Regions from separate parts of the Ralstonia sp. SA306 genome, predicted to be linked through region 3. Evidence: predicted binding sites of a transcription regulator. Region 3 holds the regulator's gene; each other region holds the start of a gene.

Region 1 (2,268 bases), 1.1 Mb from region 3:
AACGCGCGGTCCTTTGCATCGCCGGCCATCATGACCTCGATGTACGCGCGGTTGATCATGTCCATCTCGGGCTGGAGATCGCCGTAGGTGAAGGGCATCTCTTCGCCGCCAATGTAGGGAACCTGTTCGCGCAGGTCGGCAGGGCAAGTCCAGTCGAACGTGAGGTTGGTGAACGGCGTTTGCGTGCCCCAGCGGCTGGGCACATTCAGGTTGTAGATCAGCTCTTGCATGGACTGCTTCACCGCCGCATACGACATCGCATCGCGGCGGATGAACGGCGCCATGTACGTATCGAATGAACTGAACGCCTGCGCGCCGGCCCACTCGTTTTGCAGCGTGCCGAGAAAATTGACGATCTGTCCGATGGCTGCCGACATATGCCGCGGTGGCGTCGCTTCCACCTTGCCCGGCACGCCGTTGAATCCCTCTGTCAGCAACTGCCGCAACGACCAGCCTGCGCAGTAGCCCGACAGCATGTCGAGATCGTGGATGTGGATGTCGCCCTCGCGGTGCGCTGTGCCCGCTTCGGGGCTGTAGACATGCGAAAGCCAGTAGTTGGCGGTGACCTTGCCTGCCACGTTCAGGATCAGACCTCCAAGGCTGTAGCCCTGATTGGCGTTGGCATTGACACGCCAATCGCGCTGCTCGAGGTATTCGTCCATCGTGCTCTCGACATCGACCAGCGTGTGCTTGAGCGAACGCAGCCGGGCGTGTTGCTCGCGGTAGACGATGTAGGCACGCGCGGTGCGCCAATAGCCGGCGTCTACCAGCACCTCTTCCACCCAATTCTGGATGATTTCGATACCGGGGCAGGGGAGCGGGGAGAGATGTCCGAGCACGCCCGCGGTCAGGCGTTGCGCCTCGACGGCGTCGAATTCGCCGGTGGCTTGGCCGGCAGCCGCGATGGCCTGGCAGATCTTTTGCGCATCAAACGGTGCCAATGAACCGTCGCGCTTGGTGACTTGCCTGGTGACCTGTGTGCTCGTCATGAGGTACTCCATCTAGTGGTATGGAGTCAGACTAGCACTACATATTGTGGTCTGTGAGTCTTAAAGACCTTGATCTTGAAATCGCTTGACCCCGGTCAACCGGGGCCGCGTGCGACGCGGACACTGCGTGTCGCCATTAGTCGACGATGAACAGCCGGGCGCCGTTCCTGGTGTACGACTGATGGGCTTCCGCATCGTCGCCCACCTGATAGCTCATGCCGGGCGTGAGGATGAACTTGCGGCCATCTTCCAGTGTGGTTTCCAGTTCGCCATCCAGGCAGAACAGGATGTGGCCCTTCTTGCACCAATGGTCAGCCAGGTAGCCGGGCGTGTACTCGACCATGCGCACGCGGATGCGGTCCGGCTCGTCGCCAAAGTAGCGGGTGCGCCAGATCGCCATGCCGGTCTCGCCGGTGTGTTCGGTAAGTTCAACGGCGGACCAGTCGGTCGTGCCAAAGGCGAAGGGCGCCATTTTCATCGCGAGACTCCGGTGGGTGACGTAAGCCCATGATGGTATCAACGGCTTACGTGGCGCAGGCGTCGCATTTCATATGCTCAAAAAGTCGCTTTTCAGTACGCCGCGACGGCATTGCGTGCGGCTCAATAATCCGCTTCTGACCGGCTGATTCCACTGCCTGTGCGGCATCGCAGCAAGGTGTCGACGGCGTCATATCAATGTATGCAGAAATTGCATGGTGCCATGCAACATCGACATAACGATCGTCATGCGCTTCTCTAATATCGTCGCTTTTTACAAAGCGTGACGAACTTGGGCCGGCCCTTGGCCCCATGAGATCCGCGTCTGCCGCGCGCCGTCCCTCCGGCCACGGTATTCCTTGGAGAAAGTCTTGAACACCAAACGTCTGACCTCCCATATCGGGCTGGCAATGCTGCTGGGCATTGCCGTCGGCTGGGGTTGCCACGAATATGCCAAGGACGCTGCGGCGGCCAAGGACATCGCTTCGTACTTCAGCATCATCACCGACATCTTCCTGCGCATGATCAAGATGATCATCGCGCCGTTGGTGTTCTCGACGCTGGTGACGGGCCTGGCGAGCATGAGCGGCGGCCGCTCGGTCGGCCGCGTGGGACTGCGCGCGATGATCTGGTTTGTATGTGCGTCGGCCACGTCGCTGGCGCTGGGCATGCTGCTGGTCAACTTCTTCCAGCCGGGCGTGCACATGAACCTCGCGCTGCCGGATGTGTCGGCCACGTCGGGCCTGAAGACGGGTGATTTCACGCTCAAGGCCTTCATTACGCACGTGTTCCCGCGCAGCAT
Region 2 (2,268 bases), 1.6 Mb from region 3:
CAGCGCGGCCGCAGCCGGCGCGGTGTATTGCGCGAAGACGACGTCGTAGCCCGACTGCACCAGCTTCACGCTGTTCTGCGTCACGCAGGTGTCCACCTGGGCGCAGTCGACGAGCGCGTCGAGATTGCCGCCTTGCTGATCCGCCTTGAGCAGCGCCGGCAGTACGGCCGAGCTGACGGCAGCGCCCAGGCGTTGCGTGGTGCCGGCCGCCTTGGCGGCGCTGCGCGCATAGCTGAAGACACTCGGGGCGGCCAGGGTGGTGACGGTGTCGTCCGTCACGCTGTGGCGGTTCTGCCAGGTGCCGGTCAGCACGGTGGCCCAGCTTGGCGTGTCCAGCGGCGCCTGGGCGGTGGTGGTACCCAGCGTGCCGCCCGTCGAAGCCGGCATCACCGCCAGGGTGCCCAGGTTCGGCAAGCTGCGCTGCAGGAGCGCGCTCTGCACCTGCGCATAGGTGGCACCGTCTACGCCGACCACCAGCACTTTCTTGCTGGCGCTGGTGGTCGGGGCGTCCGTGTTGCCCTGGTTGGCGATGGGGCTGCTGTCGCCGCCGCCGCATGCGGTCAAGGTGGTCGCCAGCGTGGCGGCCACCGTCGTGCCCAGCGCAGCCGTCAGCAGGCGGCGGGCGGGTTGATTCCAGTCCATGTCGATTTCCTCGGTCGTTGTGTGCGGCGCTCGGTGTCCCACCGCTGTGATTGCGCTCCCTGCAATGCGACCGAAGCGTAGGGTTGGGGCCTGTCGCTCAAGTGACAGCCGCGGCAAGAATGCTGATGCGGCTATTCGGATTTCTTGAGCGGGGGGAATGTCCAGGAGGGCGCGGAGCGCAGCACGTCTGCACCAGTGCTGTGCGCGGCACACATGCCCCTACCGTGGATGAGGTGACGTCTATTGAACTTGCGACGTCGATAGAAAGAATTATTCTGAAGAGGCGGTCATTGCGACGCCGCACGCCAGTCCCGCCGACCCGTTGTGCTGCCTGGGATGGCGGGTTTGCGGCACTGCATTTGGGTTGAGAAAACCCCCCTTCGCCGCCATCTGTCAAGACTGGTCTTGTTTGATCGATCCACTATACTTAGGGCCAATCCCGGGGTAACACACTAGATATAGTGGTGACTTTCCGGGATTCTTATTTCGGCGCCACGCGGGGGCGGGCGTACGGCGGGTCAAGCCGACGCTTGGGAGCTGAGAAAAGGCAAGGGTCTTTTCCGTCTCATTTCTCCGCGTAGCGCGAGGGTTCGCCAACGGGTCACCCGCTCGGCGAGCCAATAAAAAACGAACGGTTCAACAGGAGTCCACATGCAGACGGCCCAATCCGAAATCCACTCCGGCACCGCCAACCCCTCGCAATTTGCGCAAAGCGCTGGCGGCACGGCCGTGGCCACCGGCATCGCTTCCGGCGTCAACCTTGCCGACTACAAGATCATTCGCCGCAACGGCGCCGTGGTCAGCTTCGAGCCTTCGAAGATCGCCGTGGCCATGACCAAGGCCTTCCTCGCCGTGAATGGCGGGCAGGGCGCTGCTTCCGCGCGTGTGCGCGAGCTGGTCGACCAACAAACGCAGAACGTCGTGCGCGCACTGCTGCGCAGCCGCCCGAACGGCGGTACGTTCCATATCGAAGACGTGCAGGACCAAGTGGAATTGGCCCTGATGCGCTCGGGCGAGCACGACGTTGCCCGCGCCTACGTGCTGTATCGCGAGCGCCGCGCCCAGGAGCGCGCGCAAGCCGGCGAAACCCAGCAGCAACCGGCCTTCATCGGCCTGAACGTGACCGACGGCGGCATCTCCCGCCCGCTGGACATGGCGGCGCTGCGCAACGTGATCGTCTCGGCCTGCGAAGGCCTGGGCGAAGCGGTGGACCCGGAGCCGATCCTCAAGGAAACGGTCAAGAACCTGTATGAAGGCGTGCCGATGACGCAGGTGTACGACTCGGCCATCCTGGCCTCGCGTACCCTGATCGAAAAGGACCCGGCGTACAGCCAGGTCACGGCGCGTATCCTGATGCACACGATCCGCCGCGAAATCCTCGGCGAAGAAGTCACGCAAGCGGAAATGAGCACGCGTTACGTCGACTACTTCCCGCAGTTCATCAAGCGCGGCATCAACGCCGAGCTGCTCGACGACAAGCTGGCGCAGTTCGACCTGGCCCGCCTGGGTGCGGCGCTGGACGCCTCGCGCGACTTCCAGTTCAACTACCTCGGCCTGCAGACGCTGTACGACCGCTATTTCCTGCACATCAACGAAACCCGCATCGAGATGCCGCAGGCATTCTTC
Region 3 (2,268 bases):
GACATCGACTACGACGCGCTCGAGGCCCTGGCGCAAGAGAAGAAGCCGAAGCTGATCATTGCCGGCGCATCCGCATTTGCGCTGCGCATCGATTTCGAGCGCATCGGCAAGATTGCCAAGTCGATCGGCGCGTATTTCATGGTGGACATGGCGCACTACGCCGGCCTGATCGCCGCGGGCGTGTACCCGAACCCCGTGCCGCACGCTGACTTTGTGACGACGACCACGCACAAGAGCCTGCGCGGCCCGCGCGGCGGCGTGATCCTGATGAAGGCCGAGCACGAGAAGGCCATCAACTCGGCGATCTTCCCGGGTATCCAGGGCGGCCCGCTGATGCACGTGATCGCCGGCAAGGCCGTGGCGTTCAAGGAAGCCCTGTCGCCGGAGTTCAAGGCTTATCAACAACAGGTCGTGAAGAACGCCGCCGCCATGGCTGAAACGCTGATGGCCCGCGGCCTGCGCATCGTGTCTGGCCGCACCGAAAGCCACGTGATGCTGGTCGATCTGCGCGCCAAGAAGATCACCGGCAAGGAAGCCGAAAAGGTGCTGGGCGACGCACACATCACGGTCAACAAGAACGCAATCCCGAATGACCCGGAAAAGCCGTTCGTGACCTCGGGCGTGCGCCTGGGTTCGCCAGCCATGACCACGCGTGGCTTCAAGGAAGCCGAGGCCGTGAAGGTCGCCCATCTGATCGCCGATGTGCTGGACAACCCGCACGATGAGGCGAACATCGCCGCCGTGCGCGCCAAGGTGGCTGAGCTGACCAAGCAGTTCCCGGTCTACGCCTAAGGCATCCGCCGATGGCCGGATCTTCCGGCCACGTAGTACCCTGCCGCGATGCGCCCGCCCGGGCCATCGCGGCGTTGTTCTTTTAGCGCAGTGCGTTCTTTGAGGTTGCCGAGGAGACCACCGGCATGAAATGCCCCTTTTGCGGCCACGCGGCCACCCAGGTGATTGATACCCGCATGTCGGAAGAAGGCGACACCGTACGCCGCCGCCGTCGCTGCGAATCCTGCGACCGCCGCTTCACGACCTACGAACGCATCGAGTTGTTCTTCCCCGCCGTCGTCAAGAAGAACGGCAGCCGCGTCGACTACGACCGCAACAAGGTCAAGGACTCCATGCGGCTGGCGCTGCGCAAGCGCCCCGTTTCCGCCGAAGCCATCGACGAAGCCATCGCCCGCATCGAAGAAAAACTCCTCAGCCACGGCGAGAAGGAAATCGGCAGCGACCGCGTGGGCGAGCTGGTGATGCGCGAACTCAAGCGGCTGGACAAGATCGGGTACATCCGGTTTGCGTCGGTGTATCGGAGTTTTGAGGATGTGTCGGAATTTCGCGACGTTTTGGATGAGATTGCGGCGACGAATGTGCGGAAATGAACAAAAGCCCTGGAGGCCTTTTTTCTTTCCTGTTACCAACACTGCGCTGACGTAGTACCTGCCGCCATGCCGACGTTGCCTTGCACGCCGAGCTGGTTGATGGTGTATGTCCCGCAGGCGTCGGCCGTTTGCGGGCTGACCGGAACAGCAGAAGCGGAATAGCCAGGCGCTGCCGCACCACTCGCGCCTGCCGTGCCCGTTACCGCGACATTCAGCTGATAGTACGACTGCGTGCCAGACTGAATGGCGAACGGAAAGCTCGCCGCCGCATAGCCGAGGGAGGCAGGCGATGCTGCGTAGCTATTCTGCAGTGTAAAAAACCGCTCCTGGCGTGCTGCCAGATCCAGCAGCGCCGTCTTCGCATCCGCGCGGTGCGATTTCAGGATGTACTGCTGGTAGGACGGATAGGCAATACGGGCCAGGATGGCGATGATCGCTACCGTAATCATCAACTCCATCAAGGAGAAACCGCCTTCGCCAGGGGACAAGGAGGGAGTCTTGGTTCGGCTCATGATTAGCGCAGCTTGGTCCAAGTCATGCGAGAGCCAACACCGGCGGCGCTCGGGTTGATCTGGTTGACCGTACCCGTGCCGCTGACGGTCTGCTGCACCAGGTACGGCAGCTTATTGGCGGTCACGATAGACGGAGTGCCGGTACCACTCAAACCGATACCGCTGACAATGCCGCCGTTGAGGGTCGGGAAATTGTTGTTATTGTCGCCGAAGAACGAGGCGGTACCTGCCCCACCCGATGCGACCGAAATGGCCATGGTGTAGCCAGATGCTGGCGTCGAGCTACAGGATAAAACCTGCTGCGTGCCTGGCACGGTCGTATTGACGATGAACATGCCATAGGCCAGCGTTGGGTTATAGACCACCTGTTCATA

The links. The regulator NrdR, encoded in region 3, represses ribonucleotide reductase genes. The targets are predictions, from matches to a motif close to CACNANATNTNGTG.
Region 1: M1D44_RS05270 (ribonucleoside triphosphate reductase) is a predicted target of NrdR. The motif match lies at 1,025-1,038, and genes of this name have one in related genera.
Region 2: M1D44_RS01480 (ribonucleoside-diphosphate reductase subunit alpha) is a predicted target of NrdR. The motif match lies at 1,093-1,106, and genes of this name have one in related genera.

The regions. Positions count from the first base shown of each region.
Region 1 is NZ_CP096451.1:1,105,925-1,108,192, forward strand. It holds gene M1D44_RS05270 (ribonucleoside triphosphate reductase) at 1-989, opposite strand, end outside; gene M1D44_RS05275 (DHCW motif cupin fold protein) at 1,126-1,467, opposite strand; gene M1D44_RS05280 (dicarboxylate/amino acid:cation symporter) at 1,838-2,268, shown strand, end outside.
Region 2 is NZ_CP096451.1:305,168-307,435, forward strand. It holds gene M1D44_RS01475 (alkaline phosphatase family protein) at 1-642, opposite strand, end outside; gene M1D44_RS01480 (ribonucleoside-diphosphate reductase subunit alpha) at 1,294-2,268, shown strand, end outside.
Region 3 is NZ_CP096451.1:2,225,290-2,227,557, forward strand. It holds gene glyA (serine hydroxymethyltransferase) at 1-792, shown strand, start outside; gene nrdR (transcriptional regulator NrdR) at 918-1,382, shown strand; gene M1D44_RS10665 (type IV pilin protein) at 1,415-1,894, opposite strand; gene M1D44_RS10670 (pilus assembly protein) at 1,897-2,268, opposite strand, start outside.